2 regions of the Streptomyces sp. enrichment culture genome follow, and region 1 is predicted to be linked to the other one. Evidence: riboswitches for the same ligand, from Rfam matches in the RefSeq annotation. Region 1 holds a riboswitch; the other holds the start of a gene.
The links. A riboswitch is a leader RNA that binds a small molecule or an ion and turns the genes downstream of it on or off. The one in region 1 is predicted to bind cobalamin.
Positions count from the first base shown of each region.

Region 1 (7,375 bases):
GATCTCGAAGCGGAAATCATGGATCGGCTCTGGACGTGGAACCGCCCGGCGACGGTGCGCGAGATCGTCGACGACATCAACAAGAACCGCCCGATCGCGTACACCACGGTGATGACCGTCACCAACATCCTTTACACCAAGGGCTGGCTGCTGCGCGGCAAGCAGGGCCGGGCCTGGCTGTACGCGCCGGTGCGCAGCCGGGAGGCGTACGCCGCCGCGCTGATGGAGGACGGGCTGGGGGAGAGCAAGGACCGCCCCGCCGCACTGGTTCACTTCGTGCAGAACATGTCCGAGGAAGAGCAGGCCGCCCTGCGCAAGGCCCTGCGGAACGTGGCACGCGAGAAAAACTCGGAGAAGGCGGACTCTTGAACGCGGCACCCGCCTTGGTCGCATACACGGCAGCGCTGGGCATCGGCGCTCCGCACCTGCTGCTGCGCGCCGCCTGGCCTCATCGGGCCCCGGCCCTGGCGGCTGCCGTGTGGCAGATCCTGGCGGTGTCGTTCTCGTTCGGGGTCGCGCTCTCGGCAGCGACTCTGGCCATGCCGGCCGAGCACCTGCACGCAGGCCTGCTGGGTCTCCTGCACCCCTGCGGACTGGACGTCGGGGTGGGGGGCCCGGACGCGGAAACCGGGGGTCGTCTGGCGGTCGGCGTTCCTGCCGCGATCGGGATCTTCCTCGTCGGCAGCTTCGCCTTCCACGTCGTACGAGCCCGTCAGGCGCGGAGCGAGCACCGGGAGGCCGTCGACTTGGTGGGTCGTCAAACGGCCCGCCTGCGTGCCACGGTCCTGCCGTACGACGTCCCTGCGGCCTACTGCCTGCCGGGCCGTGACCCCCGGATCGTCATCAGCGACGCGGCTGTGCGCAGGCTGACGCCCGAGCAGCTGGGCGCCGTGCTGGAGCACGAGCAGGCGCATATCGCAGGACGCCACCACCTGGTCCTGGCCGCGGCGGAAGCGTTCTGCTCGGTCTTCCGGTGGGTGCCGCTGGCCCGCCATGCCAGAGAGCAGACGGCGCTGCTGCTGGAGATGATCGCCGACGACCGGGCCTTGCGCAGCCACTCCAGCGAGGTGCTTGCCACCGCGATGTACGAGATGGCCACGGCTCGCGCGCCCAAGGGCGCATGGGCGGTCAGCGGTCAGACCACCTTGATCCGTCTGAAGCGCGTCCTCGGCCCGCGCAGGACTGCGCATCCGGCGCTGTGCGGCACTGTCGCCGTCGCGGCCGCGACAGTGCCGCTGCTGCCGCTGCTGGTCGCCTGCCCGCCGGGTCTCGGCTGACCTGTCCTCATGAGGCACGCGTGACTGAAGTGGCTTGCGAGCCTATTACTAAGCGACTAAGTGTTTCCGCAACCAGTAGATGTGACGGCGCGAGGCGGGGAACAGGATCGTGTCCGGCGTCAGGCCCACAGGGACCGTGCCGATGCCGCCGGGCGTCGGCCGACGCCGCCCAGCCGTGCCCGCATAGCCACGATCGGGATGGCCGCCGGCTCCGTGAGCCTCCTGCCGACGCAGAGTCAATCAGCGCCCCAGCCACGGTGGACGAGGTGCGCAAGCAGGTAAAGCTTCTGTACGAGCAGGCCGAGGCTCCCACCGAGGAGTGCAACGGCATCGTCGAGAAGCAGAAGAAACTGCGGCACGAGGTGGACGGCGCCGGCGCAGACCGGGGGCCGAGGCAGTTCTCCGCCTGTGCGGCGCCCTGTGACCATCCCCTTGGCGAGTATGACGCCGCCGGAGCAAGCCGAGGCCGAGCAGGACCCGCCGGGCTACCACAACGACAAGGACGCCGCCCGCAAAAGGCTCCGTCGCATCGAGGGTCAGATCCGTGGCTTGCGGCGTATGGTCCAGGACGATCAGTACTGCGTCGACGTACTCAACACCCAAGTCGCCGCAGCTACCAAAGCCCCTCCAGGCCGTGGCCATGCACCTGATGGAGGAACACCTCGACCCTCGCCGCAGCTCAGTAACCGCATCGGCGCTGGTCGCCTTGATGGCTTCGGCGAAGTGAGGGCGCCGCGCGCCACGCCGTCCCAGGCGACGACCACCGCCGTGTGCCCCTTCGCCTCCGCGGCAGCCTTGGCCTCGTCCAGCTCCCGCGGCAGCTCGATGGCCCACTCCATGGTGCCGTGGAGGACGGCGCCATCTTGGTGGCCATGCTGGTCATATGCGCATCTTCTGGCGAGGCCGGGACATACGGCGTCCGTGTCAGCGGTGCCGTACGTCCCGGCGTGAGCGAACCGCGTACCCGAAGTGCAGGGCCCGGGCGGCCGTCAGGCGCGGCCGACGAGCTCGTACCCCGCCTCGTCGACGGCGGCACGGACGGCCTCCTCGTCGAGCGGCTCGGCGGAGACGACGGTCACCTGGCCGGTCTTGGCGACGGCCTGGACCGAGGTGACCCCGTCCAGCGCGGAGATCTCCTTCGACACTGCGCCTTCGCAGTGGCCGCACGTCATCCCCGACACCTGATAGACGGTGGTGACTCCGGCGGTCTGGATGTCGACCGTGGTGCCGGAGCCACAGGAACCGGAGCCGCAGCAGGAGCTGGTGGTTGTCTCGGCGGTCATGGCTTCTCCCTCAGGTAGGGCTGCGTGGAGTCGTTCGACGGCAGGGCAGGTGGTGGCTGCCCGACCTCCACGACGATAACACGATACCCCCAGGGGGTACCTCTTCACCTGTGGTGCTGCCCACACGATCTGTTTACGAGGCGCCTTTCTCGCTAATTTACTTAGTAGGCGCCGCGGTGCCCGCGGCGACAACTTCACATCGAGGCGACGGTGAGCAGGAACCCGGTGAGAATCCGGGGCGGTCCCGCCACTGTGACCGGGGTCGGCCCCGGGAGTCAGACACTGACCCGTCGTCCTCCTGAACAGCGGGGCGTGTGCACCCCGCGAGGAGGTTCCATGAGTGCTTCGGCGGCTCCGCAGGCGCGACCGGTCACAGGTCTGGTCGTCCACCCGCTGCGAGACGGACTGATAGCTGTCGCTGCGGTGATCCTCGCCCTGGTCGCTCTGGACGCGGTCTTCCTGGACCAGGGCGCGCTGCTGTCACCGGTCCTGGGCAAGGTCGCGTCGTCCGTGAACTACGTCCACGAGTTCGCCCACGACGGTCGGCACCTCTTTGCCGGCCCCTGCCACTGAAGGGCGTGCTCGTGACATCACTTCTGTCCCTGCTCGGGCGCGGCGCGCTCGCAGGTGGAGCCGCCGGAGTGGTCAGCGGCGGATTCTCATGGCTGCTCGCCGAACCGGTGCTGGACAAGGCCGTGCGGCTGGAGGCGGCCGGTGAGGAGGCGAGCGCTCCGGCGGCCTCCGAGGTCTTCTCCCGCTCCACGCAGCACACAGGCCTGTTGGTGGCCGCCGTCCTCACCGGAGTTGCGCTCGGCGTTCTGTTCGCCGTCGTGTACGCGATCCTGCATCGCCGGGACCCGGACGCCGTACCCTGGCGGCGATCGCTGCTGCTGGCGGGCGCCGGATTCATCGGCGTCTGGATGCTGCCCTTCCTCCGCTATCCGGCCAATCCACCCGGCGTGGGCGATCCGGGGACGCTCGACACCCGCGTGGACGCCTGGCTCGCGGCCATGGCGATCGGCGTGATCGCGGTCGCCCTGGCCTGGCGTGTCCACGGGTGGCTGCAGCAGAACGGCCGTTCCGCACCGCTGCGTCAGATGGCCGTGACGGGCATCATGCTGGCCGCGCTGGCCTCGCTGTTCGCACTGCCGGACAACCCGGACCCGGTCACCGCCCCGGCCGCGCTGGTGTGGGACTTCCGGGTGCTCTCGGTTGCCTCCATGGGTCTGCTCTGGAGCGGGCTGGCCGTGGGCTTCGGGCTGCTCGGAGTGCGGGCGACCCGGGGCCGGGCGGAGGAAAGCGTGTCCGCGGGGGCCACTGTTCCCACGACCTGACGCCCCGACGACGTGACCTCGGCCGACGCCCCTGTCAGGCGGTGGGTGTCGTCCTGCCCGGACTTCCCGTCGGGGTGCCGGTGTCGGGGGCGTCGTTTTCCGTGGCCGTGAGGCTGTGGGTGGCGGAGTCCCTGTGCACTGCGGTGACCTTCTCGCCCGCCTGCGCCTAGGGGGTGTCTCGTCGATCAGGCCGGATCAGGGAGCGGCGTCTGGTGCCGTGCATCGCAAGGCGGAGGAGGGAGCCGATGCGATGGGGGCCCCTGCTCGAGCGGAGCCGAGAGCTTGGGGGAGTCGGGGACCGACGACAACGCGGCGAGGCGCGGTGCCAGGCGCGCGAGCCCGGCATGATCGGCGAGACGTCCCCCAGGGGTCCGCCGAACGGAACGAGAAGTTCTCCATCGTGATGCGGTCGGCCCTTCGGCAGCGGTGGAGGTGACGCGACGTCGGATGCCGACTCGGGCATGTCGATCAGGCGAGCCACTCTCGCCGCTTGGGTGACCGAGTTCGGCTCCCGTAGGGTTCAGGGCTCTGCCGGGAGGCGGCGTTGCCGGGCTGGTCGGCGACGACCGGCCGTCACACGGCCATCATCAGCAGCATCGCGGACATGGTCCCGCCCATGCCGATGTGGGCCGCCAGCGCAGCGTCAGGGGTGGCTCCGACCTTGCGGCGCCGACCGCGGCCGGACCGCTGCACCATCCTGCCTCTGTCCCACACCGAGATCGTCAACGATGCCAGGAAGACGAACACCGTGTCCGGCAGTGCGAGCATCCAGCGCCCGAGACTGAGCCTGGAGCCGGCCCGGGGGCCGGTGCTCCCCGTGCCGCGGATCCTGGCCCACAGGGATGCACCGATCGAGAGAAGGAAGTACACGGCGAGCGCCACGATCGCGTACCGCCACACGGAACCGGACTCCGCCGAGGACCCTGCGCCGGCCGCGGCGTTCGGCACGCCTGCCATGTCCATCCCATGCATGGATCCCATCCCTTGCATGGACTCCATGCCCGCCATCTCGTGCGTACCGGTCGCGCTCGCCGTGCCCTCCATGTGCGGCATGTGCGCCATCGAGTGCCCGCCGCCCAAGGCCAGCACTGGTCCTGACGGTGTATACGTCATGGCGAGGGTCATGATCACCATTCCGACGCTGCCGACGATGAGGTGCACCCAGTGGCGTCCCTGGCTCCACCCGAACTCACGCGTGTGTTTGACCGCCAGCGCTATTCCCCCGAGCCCGAGGAGGCCGAAAGTCGCCGCCCACCACATGCCGTAACCCGCGTACCAGCCGACCGTCGCGGGCAGCGCCATGGTCGCCATGCACAGCCCCATGAGCAGGTCGCCGCCTGCCGCGAAACGGGCCTGACCCTTGGTGGTCACCGCCCGGACCGCACTGACAGCGGCCACCAGGACGGACACCGCCGCGATGGCCCAGCCGAGCGCAACAATTCCCACTTGACCCTCCTGATCGCCCGAGCGTGGTGGGCCTGCGAGGCCGATGCCGCCTCGTCGCAACTGGCACCTCAGGCGTCGCATATGCACTGACTCCTAGTGCCCTTAGTACGTTCTGAGGGTGGAGGGCGTTCAGGTGGACAGGAGTTGCCGCGTTGAGGCCCACAGGCACCGGGTGCGGACTGGTGGGGATTTGATCGATGCCGCGGGGGGTGTCTGAGTTGCTTCCGGGTGTTGTGGACGGTGTGCGAGAGGCAGTGAGGAGCCTCCCGTGGTACGGCGAGCGCGCCGGGCGGGTTGTTGTCTTCTTGTCTTGGTTCAGTGAGCCGGTGGTGCACGTCCCGGCGCGTGTTGCTGGGCGTCTCGACCTGCTTTCCCTCCTGCAGGTGGATTAGCCCGGCGTTGCTGGCTGTGGGATACACGGGTCTGCCTAACTTGCTGGCAGGAGGCGAGAGTTCCGCCTTCATATGACCGGAGGTGATCGCTGTGCAGGAGACGTCGCAGAGCTTCGAGACCGTGGATGTGTACGAGCCGCCGCTGCTGGCCGAGGTCGGGCAGTACGCCGAGCTGACCCAGGGCGAAATCGGGGACTGGCCCGACTTCCCGGTCGGCCTGTGGCTCTGACGATTCCGCCGGGTGCCGGTCCTGGCCTCAAGGCCTGGGCCGGCACCCGGCGCCACGCCGTCACGCTGTCCCTGGTCCCCCACTCTGGAGATGTCGATGGGCGCCACGCCGGCCTGCTGGTTCGTTGTCCTTCCCGATCGGGACCTGGCACCCGGTCTCCTCGATCGGCTGCGGAACCTCGCCGGCCCGGCCGTGCTCCGCATCGTGCCGCATGCTTCCGGCCGTCCGTGGCTGGCCGGCTGCTGGCCGGACGAGGAGCTGACTGCCTGCGCCTTCGGTGACGTGCGCCTGGCGGTCGCCGGGACGTGTTCCCTGAAGTCCGCCGAACTGGCCGCGCGAGTCCGGCGGATCAGCGACACCGCGCACATCGAGCCGGCGTTTTCGGATGCCCACGGCTCCTTCCACGTCCTCGCGTCCGTCGCGGGGCACACGTATGTGCGGGGCAGCTTCTCCGGGCAGCGGAGGGTGTACCGGGCCGAGGCCGGCGGCGGTACGGTCTGCGCCGACCAGGCCCGCATCCTCGCCCGGCTGACCTCGGCGGAGCTGGACACCGCGCAGCTCGCGCTGCGGCTCACCGGTGACACCGTTCCGCACCCGCTCGCCTGGGGTGCGCTGTGGCGTGGCGTGCAGGCCGTACTGCCCGGCACTGCTCTGGAGCTGGCGCCCGGCGGCGAGATGCGCACCCGGTGCTGGTGGCGGCCGCCGACGGCCGAACTGCCCCTGGACGAGGCCGCGGCCGGGCTGCGGGTGGCACTTGAGCGGGCGGTCGCCTTGAGGGTCCGACCGGACGAGGTGGTGGGCGCGGACCTGTCCGGCGGCATGGACTCGACTTCACTGTGCTTCCTGGCGGCGAGGGCGGGCGCCCGGCTGGTCACCGTCACCCTGGACGCGGGCGCACCCACCAACGAAGACCGCCTCTACGCCACCCGGGCCGCCGGGCATCTGCCCCACGTCGAGCATCTGGTGTTCGAGCCGGCCGATGTGCCCGCCCAGTTCAGCGGGCTGGAGGAGCGCGTGGATCTGGGCGACGAGCCGTCCGCGATCGTGCGTACGCGGGTGGAGCAGCGGTACCTGGCCGAGCAGATGCGGGCGCGCGGGGCCCGGCTGCGGTTGTCCGGCTTCGGCGGGGACCAGGTCATCCAGTCGCAACCCTCGTATGTGCACGGCCTGCTGCGGCGCTCACCCGCAGCAGGCCTGCGTCACGCGGCCGGGTGGCGGGCGCGACACCGCCAGCCCCTCGGGACGATCACCAGGGCGCTGCTCGACCGGGGCTCCTACGCTGCCTGGCTCACCGAGACCGCCGGACTGCTGCGCACGCCTGTGCATGGAGACGACCTGCGCTGGGGGCTACGCCCATATCTTCCGCCCTGGGCGAGCGAGCAGACCGTACAGCTGTGCCGTGAGCGACTGCTCG
Region 1 is NZ_OZ186847.1:7,742,511-7,749,885, forward strand. It holds gene ACSU6L_RS34480 (BlaI/MecI/CopY family transcriptional regulator) at 1-369, shown strand, start outside; gene ACSU6L_RS34485 (M56 family metallopeptidase) at 366-1,277, shown strand; gene ACSU6L_RS34490 (metal-sensitive transcriptional regulator) at 1,719-2,228, shown strand; gene ACSU6L_RS34495 (heavy-metal-associated domain-containing protein) at 2,267-2,560, opposite strand; cobalamin riboswitch at 2,717-2,865, shown strand; gene ACSU6L_RS34500 (CbtB domain-containing protein) at 2,897-3,133, shown strand; gene ACSU6L_RS34505 (CbtA family protein) at 3,145-3,894, shown strand; gene ACSU6L_RS34510 (DUF5134 domain-containing protein) at 4,468-5,340, opposite strand; gene ACSU6L_RS34515 (lasso RiPP family leader peptide-containing protein) at 5,824-5,961, shown strand; gene ACSU6L_RS34520 (asparagine synthase-related protein) at 6,058-7,375, shown strand, end outside.

Region 2 (7,375 bases), 1.2 Mb from region 1:
GTCCGCGTCCGGCTCCGCCCACAGCCCCCGGTCCGCCGCCTCCAGCAGCCGCTCGGTGATGCCCCTCAGGGCCCACGGGTTGGACTTCTTCATGAAGTCCCGGTTCTCCGGGTCGAAGACGTACTCGGCGCTGAGCTTCTCGTACATCCAGTCGTCGACGACCCCGGCGGTGGCGTCGTAACCGAACAGGTAGTCGACGGTCGCCGCCATCTCGAAGGCGCCCTTGTAGCCGTGGCGCCGCATCGCCGCCATCCAGCGCGGGTTGACCACGCGGGCGCGGAAGACGCGGTGGGTCTCCTCGCCCAGGGTGCGGGTCTTCACCTGGTCGGGCGTCGCCGAGTCGCCGACGTAGGCCTCGGGGTTGGCGCCGGTGAGGTGGCGGACCATGGCGACCATGCCGCCGTGGTACTGGAAGTAGTCGTCCGCGTCGACGAGGTCGTGCTCGCGCGTGTCGACGTTCTTCGCGGCGACCGCGATCCGCCTGAACGCCGTCTCCATGTCCCCGCGTGCCGCCCGCCCGTCGAGCCCGCGGCCGTAGGCGTAGCCGCCCCACACCGCGTACACCTCGGCGAGGTCCGCGTCGGAGCGCCAGTTGCGGGCGTCGATCAGCGGCAGCAGGCCCGCGCCGTACGCCCCCGGCTTGGAACCGAAGACCCGGGCCGTGGCCCGGCGGCGGTCGCCGTGCTCGGCGGTGTCCTCCTCCACGTGCGCCCGCACGTAGTTGGACTCGGCCGGCTCGTCCAGCTCGGCCACCGCCCGCACCGCGTCGTCGATCAGACCGACCACATGCGGGAACGCGTCCCGGAAGAAGCCGGAGATGCGGACGGTGACGTCGATGCGGGGCCGGCCCAGCTCTTCCAGGCCGATGACCTCGAACCCGGTGACCCGCCGGGACGCCTCGTCCCACACGGGCCGACACCCCAGCAGCGCCAGGATCTCCGCGATGTCGTCACCCTGGGTGCGCATCGCCGAGGTGCCCCAGACGGTGAGGCCGACCGACTTCGGGTACTCCCCGTTGTCGGCGAGGTACCGCTGCACCAGGGAGTCCGCGAGCGACTGCCCGACCTCCCAGCTCAGCCGGGAGGGGATCGCCTTCGGGTCGACCGAGTAGAAGTTCCGGCCGGTGGGGAGGACGTTGACCAGGCCGCGGGTCGGGGAGCCCGACGGGCCCGCCGGGACGTAACCGCCGTCCAGCGCCTTCAGGATGTGACCGATCTCGTCCGTCGTCCGGGCCAGCCGCGGCACGACCTCGGTGCAGGCGAACTCCAGCACGGCGAGCGCGTCGGGCAGCCGCGTGCCCAGGACCTCCTGCACCAGCCCGGGCACCGAGGAGACCTCCCAGTCCCGCTCCTCCATGCCCTCCGCGATCCGCTGGCACAGCTGCTCCAGCAGGTCGATCGCGTCGGCGGCGGTCCGCGCCGGGCCGTCCACCAGGTCCGTCAGCTCCGCCGGCACCTTCACCGGCGCGCCCGGCTCGGCCAGCAGTTCCTTCTCGGCCAGCCCGAAGTGCGCGGCCAGCGCGGACCGCAGACCCGGCAGCGCGTTCGCCTGCCCGCCCCACACCTGCGAGGCGCGCAGCACGGCGAGCACCAGGTTGACGCGCGGTTCGCCGACCGGCCCGCCGCCCAGGACGTGCAGCCCGTCGCGGATCTGCACGTCCTTGATCTCGCACAGGTAGCCGTCGATGTGCATGACGAACTCGTCGAACTCGTCGTCGTCCGGCTGCTCGTCGACATGCAGGTCGTGGTGCAGTTCGGCCGCCTTGACCAGCGTCCAGATCTGGGCCCGCACGGCCGGCGCCTTCGCCGGGTCCAGGTCGGAGACGAGCGCGTACTCGTCGAGCAGCTGCTCCAGCTTGGCCAGGTCGCCGTAGGTGTCGGCGCGGGCCATCGGCGGCACCAGGTGGTCGACGACGGTGGCGTGGCCGCGCCGCTTGGCCTGCGTGCCCTCGCCGGGGTCGTTGACGATGAACGGGTAGATCAGCGGGAGGTCGCCGAGTACGGCGTCCGGCGCGCACCCGCCGGACAGCCCGAGGCCCTTGCCGGGCAGCCACTCCATCGTGCCGTGCTTGCCCATGTGGACGATCGCGTCGGCGCCGAAGCTGTTCTCCAGCCAGCGGTAGGCCGCCATGTAGTGGTGCGACGGCGGCATGTCCGGGTCGTGGTAGATCGCGATCGGGTTCTCGCCGAAGCCGCGCGGCGGCTGGATCATCACCACGACGTTCCCGAACCGCAGGGACGCGAGGACGATGTCGTCGCCGTCGACGTACAGGCTGCCCGGCGGTTCGCCCCAGGCCTCCCGCATGGCCTCCCGCAGCTCGGGGTCGAGCTTGTCGAACCAGGCCCGGTAGTCGGCGAGCGGCACCCGCGCGGGCGCGGCGGCCAGCTGATCCTCGGTCAGCCACTCCACGTCGTGTCCGCCGGCCTCGATGAGCCGGTGGATCAGCTCGTCGCCGCCCGCGGGGTACTCGGTGAGCCCGTACCCGGCGTCGCGCAGCGCGTCCAGCACCCGCACCGCCGACGCGGGCGTGTCCAGGCCGACGGCGTTGCCGACCCGGGAGTGCTTGGTCGGGTAGGCGGTGAAGACCAGCGCGATCCGCTTGTCCGCGTTGGGCTTGTGCCTGAGCCGCGCGTGCCGTACGGCGATCCCGGCGACCCGCGCCGACCGCTCCGGGTCGGCCACGTACACGGGGACGTCGTCCGGGCCCTGCTCCTTGAAGGAGAACGGCACGGTGATCAGCCGGCCGTCGAACTCGGGGATCGCGACCTGCATGGCCGCGTCCATGGGGGACAGGGCGGCGTCGGACTCGTCCCAGGCGGCGCGCGAGGAGGTGAGGCACAGGCCCTGCAGCACGGGGATGTCCAGCTCGGCGAGCGCGCCGATGTCCCAGGCCTCCTCGTCGCCGCCGGCGGAGGCCTGCGAGGCGTGGGTGCCGCCCGCGGCGAGGACGGTGGCGACGAGCGCGTCGGCCTGCCCCAGCAGCTCGTACAGCCCGGCGTCGGCGCCGCGCAGCGAACCGCAGTACACGGGCAGGGCGTTGGCGCCGTGCGCCTCGATCGCGTCGCACAGCGTGTCCACGAAGGCGGTGTTGCCGCTCAGTTCGTGGGCCCGGTAGAAGAGCACGCCGACGGTCGGGCGGCCGTCCTGGAGCGCACGCTCCCCGTGGACCCCGTACTCCGGCATCTTCCGCGGCTCGTCGAAGCCCTCACCGGTGAGCAGCACGGTGTCCGACAGGAACCGGGCGAGTTCGGTGAGGTTGGCGGGCCCGCCCTCCACGAGGTACTTCAGCGCCTCCGCCACCACGCCGGCGGGCACCGACGACTCGGCCATCAGCTCCGCGTCCGGCACGGCCTCCCCGCCGAGCAGCACGGTCGGGACCCCGGCCGCCTTCAGCGCGGCGAGCCCGTCCTCCCAGGCGCGCTTGCCGCCCAGCAGCCGTACGACGGCGATGTCGGCGCCCTCGATCAGGCCCGGCAGCTCCTCCCGGACGTCCACCCGGGTCGGGTTGCCGATCCGGTAGGCGGCCTCGGAGGCGCGGGCCGCCAGCAGATCCGTGTCGGCGGTCGACAACAACAACACTGTGCTCATGCGGGCGCTCCCGGTGGAATGAAAGGCAGTCCTTGCGGCGCGCCCGACTCGATGAGCCGCCACAGCGCGTCCGTGTCCGCGTGCTGTTCGATCAGGTCGCCGAGCCGGTCGAGCTGCTCCTCGCGCAGCGCGGCGAACGAGGTGTCCGGCGCCGGCACGAAGCGGCGGCCCGCGGCGGCGGCCACCTCGCGCAGGAACGCGCGCCGGAAGCCGTCGGACTCCAGCGAGCCGTGCCAGTGGGTGCCCCAGGTCTGTCCGACCCGGCAGCCGTCCAGGAAGGCTTCCCCGCCGAGGACTTCGGCGACCCCGTGGTGGATCTCGTATCCCTCGACGCGTTCGCCGAGCGCTTCGCCCCGCGGCCGGGTGAGGGTCTTCTCGCGGGCGAACCGCACCCGTACGGGCAGGACGCCGAGCCCGTCGACGTGCCCGCGGCGGCTCTCCACGTCGTCCTCGATGTGCTCGCCGAGCACCTGGAAGCCGCCGCAGACTCCGAGGACGGGCCGCCCGTCGCGCGCCCTGCGGGTGATGGCCTCGGCCAGCCCCCGCTCCCGCAGCCACTCCAGCGCCCGCACGGTGCCGCGCGTACCCGGCACCACCACGAGGTCGGCGTCGGCCAGTTCCTCCGGCCGGTCCACGAACCGCACCACGACGCCGGGTTCGGCGGCCAGCGCGTCCACGTCGGTGAAGTTGGACATCAGCGGCACCGCGCACACGGCGACCCGCAGCACGTCCTCGCCGACCGGCGGGGCGACCGCCGACTCCCGCACCGTGCCGCGCAGCGACACCCGCAGTCCGTCCTCCTCGTCGATGCCGAGGCCGTGCCGGAACGGCAGGACGCCGTAGGCGGGCCGCCCGGTGAGGTCGCGGAGCATGTCGAGGCCGGGTTCGAGGAGGCTGACGTCCCCCCGGAACTTGTTGACGAGGAACCCGGCGACCAGCGCCTGGTCCTCCGGCGACAGCAGCGCGACCGTGCCGAAGAAGGAGGCGAAGACGCCCCCGCGGTCGATGTCGCCGACGACGAGCACGGGCAGACCGGCGTTGCGCGCGATGCCCATGTTCACGATGTCCGTCCGGCGCAGATTGATCTCGGCCGGACTGCCCGCCCCCTCACAGATCACCGCGTCATACGTGCCCCGCAGTTCGGCCAGACAGTCCAGCACCGTGCCGAGCAGCCGCTGCTGCCGCCCGCCGTGGTAGCCGCGCGCGCTCATCTCGCCCACCGGCTTGCCCAACAGCACCACCTGGCTGCTCTGCTCACCGCCGGGCTTGAGCAGCACCGGGTTCATCAGCGCGGTCGGCTCGACCCGGCAGGCCTGCGCCTGCATGGCCTGCGCCCGCCCGATCTCCGCGCCCTCGCGCGTCACGAACGAGTTGAGGGACATGTTCTGCGCCTTGAACGGCGCCACCTTCACGCCCTGCCGCACCAGCCAGCGGCAGATCCCGGCGGTGACGACGCTCTTCCCGGCGTCGGAGGTGGTGCCGGCGACCAGCAGACCGCCGCTCATGAGGTACGCCCCTTCCCTAGGAGCCGTCCGGCCGCGCACACGCCGAGCGCGAGCAGCCCGACGCGGCGCGAGAGCCGTACGGCCCGTTGGATGTCGGTGACCCGGACGGCGCGTCCGGCGTCCCCGTTGAGCACGGGCCGGTGCTCGACCCGCCCGCCGTAGGAGAGCGTGCCGCCCAGCCGCACCCCGAGCGCCCCCGCGAACGAGGCCTCCACGGGCCCGGCGTTGGGGCTCGGATGCCGGTGCGCGTCGGCACACCAGGCCCGCGCCGCGCCCCGCGGATCCCCGCCCGCCACGACCGCGAGCACGGCGGTCAGCCGCGCCCCCGGCCACCCGGCGAGGTCGTCCAGCCGCGCGGAGGCCCACCCGTAGCGCCGGTAGCGGGGCGACTTGTGCCCGACCATGGCGTCCAGCGTGTTCACGGCACGGAACCCGAGCAGTCCCGGCACCCCGCCGACGACCCCCCACACCAGGGCGCCCACGACGGCGTCGGAGGTGTTCTCGGCGACGGACTCGACCACGGCCCGGGCGATGCCGTCGGCGTCGAGCGCCTGCGGATCACGCCCGCACAGATGCGGCAGCCGCGCCCGTGCGGCTTCCACGTCGCCTGCTTCCAGAGCCCGCCCGATGGCCGCGGCCTCGCGCGCGAGCGAAGTCCCGCCGACCACCGCCCAGGTGGCGGCGCCGGTCAGCGCGACGGAAGCGGCGGGGGAGGACCGTACGGCCCGCGAGGCCACGGCCCCCAGTGCGACGGCGCCACCGGCGCACACGACGGTGTGCAGCGCGCCCCGCCCCCGGTGATCCCGGTACAGGACGCGTTCGACGGCGGACGCGGCCCGCCCGAACGCGGCGACCGGATGCCCACGGCGCGGATCGCCGAAGAGCAGGTCACCGAGAAGGCCGGCGGCGACGCCGTACGCGAAGACGCGATCGGCACGCATCGGGCTCAGCCGGCCGTGGGGGCGGGCAGGGCCCTGGTACCGAACCTCAACCTCGAACGGCGGCAGCCGAGCATCGCGTTATGTCCTCACTCAGGGTGTCCACGCCCTGGTTCGACGAGACCGGCGGTGAGAGTTCCTGGCTCCCGAGGCTGTTCTTCCCCGGTCACAGTGGCGGGACCGCGCCGGATTCACACCGGGCTTCCTCTCCTGCCGCCGTACATGGCTCGGGCAGTCCACCACGGGGCCGGAACGGCCGTCAACTTGCCGTTGACCTGCGAGGGGGGAGTGTGCAGAACCCCACATGGCTAGCACGGCGCCCGGCCCGCCGTAACCGGCTCGCCCGAAATCCCCTCCTGCGGGCGGCATTCACCGAACCCGCTTGTGATCACGCAGGGTGAACGCCTGCAATTCCCCTGTGTCTCATAGGGCGTGGGACGCAGGCGGGAGGGGACGCACGTGGCGTACGTGGGCGAGATGCCGCTGGACGACGGGCAGGTCGTGCTGCTGGCGGTGGCCGGGGAAGGCCCGGCCGGAGTGCAGCGGGTGGCGCGCGGCGGCCGGATCGCCGGGGCCGCCGAGACGCTCCAGCAGGCACTCGCCCGGGTCCGGCCCGCACTCGGCGCCGTCGTGGACGGGGCCCGCGCACTGCCCAGACCACCGGACTCGGTCACCGTGGAGTTCGGCATCACCCTCAGCGCCGAGGCGGGGGTCGTGGTGGCCCAGGGATCGAGCGAGGCCCACTTCAGCGTGACCATGCACTGGACGAACCCCGTCACGTCGGGTGTACCGGGGCAGCGTGACGGTGAGGGCTCCCGCTGACGACGACGTCCGGAGCCTCGGCGGAGACCGGCCCCGGACATGGGTCCGCCCCGCCCGGGCCGCCGATGGGACGGCCCCGACAGGGCGGATCGAGGAACCCGGTGGGTCAGGCGACGATCAGGTAGATCCCGTACGCCACCGCCGCCGCGCACGCCGCGAAGCACGCGTACGCGCCGGTGACCGCGAGGGCCGCCGAGTCGCCCTGCTCCGCCGCGCGCTCGCGGCGGGACAGGCCGGCGATGCCGAGGGTGAAGAGGGCCACGAGGGCCACGGTGACCACGAGGCTGACGCCGAAGACGGAGCCGAGGGCCGCCCAGTCGATCTTCATGCTGCTGATTCCTTACGTACCTGGGTGCGCGGGGCTCAGACCGCGGCCTGCGAGGGCGCCGGGTCCGTGCTGGCGGGCTTGGCCGGGGCCGGGATGGTGGCCGCCAGCTCCTCGGCGGCGGCAGCGGTCGGCGGCGGGGTCACGGCGGCCATGGCGGTGGTCACCACGCCGGGCGACTCGGCGTCGTCACTGTC
Region 2 is NZ_OZ186847.1:6,585,840-6,593,214, forward strand. It holds gene cobN (cobaltochelatase subunit CobN) at 1-3,588, opposite strand, end outside; gene ACSU6L_RS29145 (cobyric acid synthase) at 3,585-5,093, opposite strand; gene ACSU6L_RS29150 (cobalamin biosynthesis protein) at 5,090-6,034, opposite strand; cobalamin riboswitch at 6,146-6,287, opposite strand; gene ACSU6L_RS29155 (CU044_2847 family protein) at 6,491-6,853, shown strand; gene ACSU6L_RS29160 (hypothetical protein) at 6,960-7,181, opposite strand; gene ACSU6L_RS29165 (inorganic phosphate transporter) at 7,217-7,375, opposite strand, start outside.
Region 2: linked by a shared signal. The riboswitch ahead of ACSU6L_RS29150 (cobalamin biosynthesis protein) and the one ahead of ACSU6L_RS34500 (CbtB domain-containing protein) in region 1 are both predicted to bind cobalamin.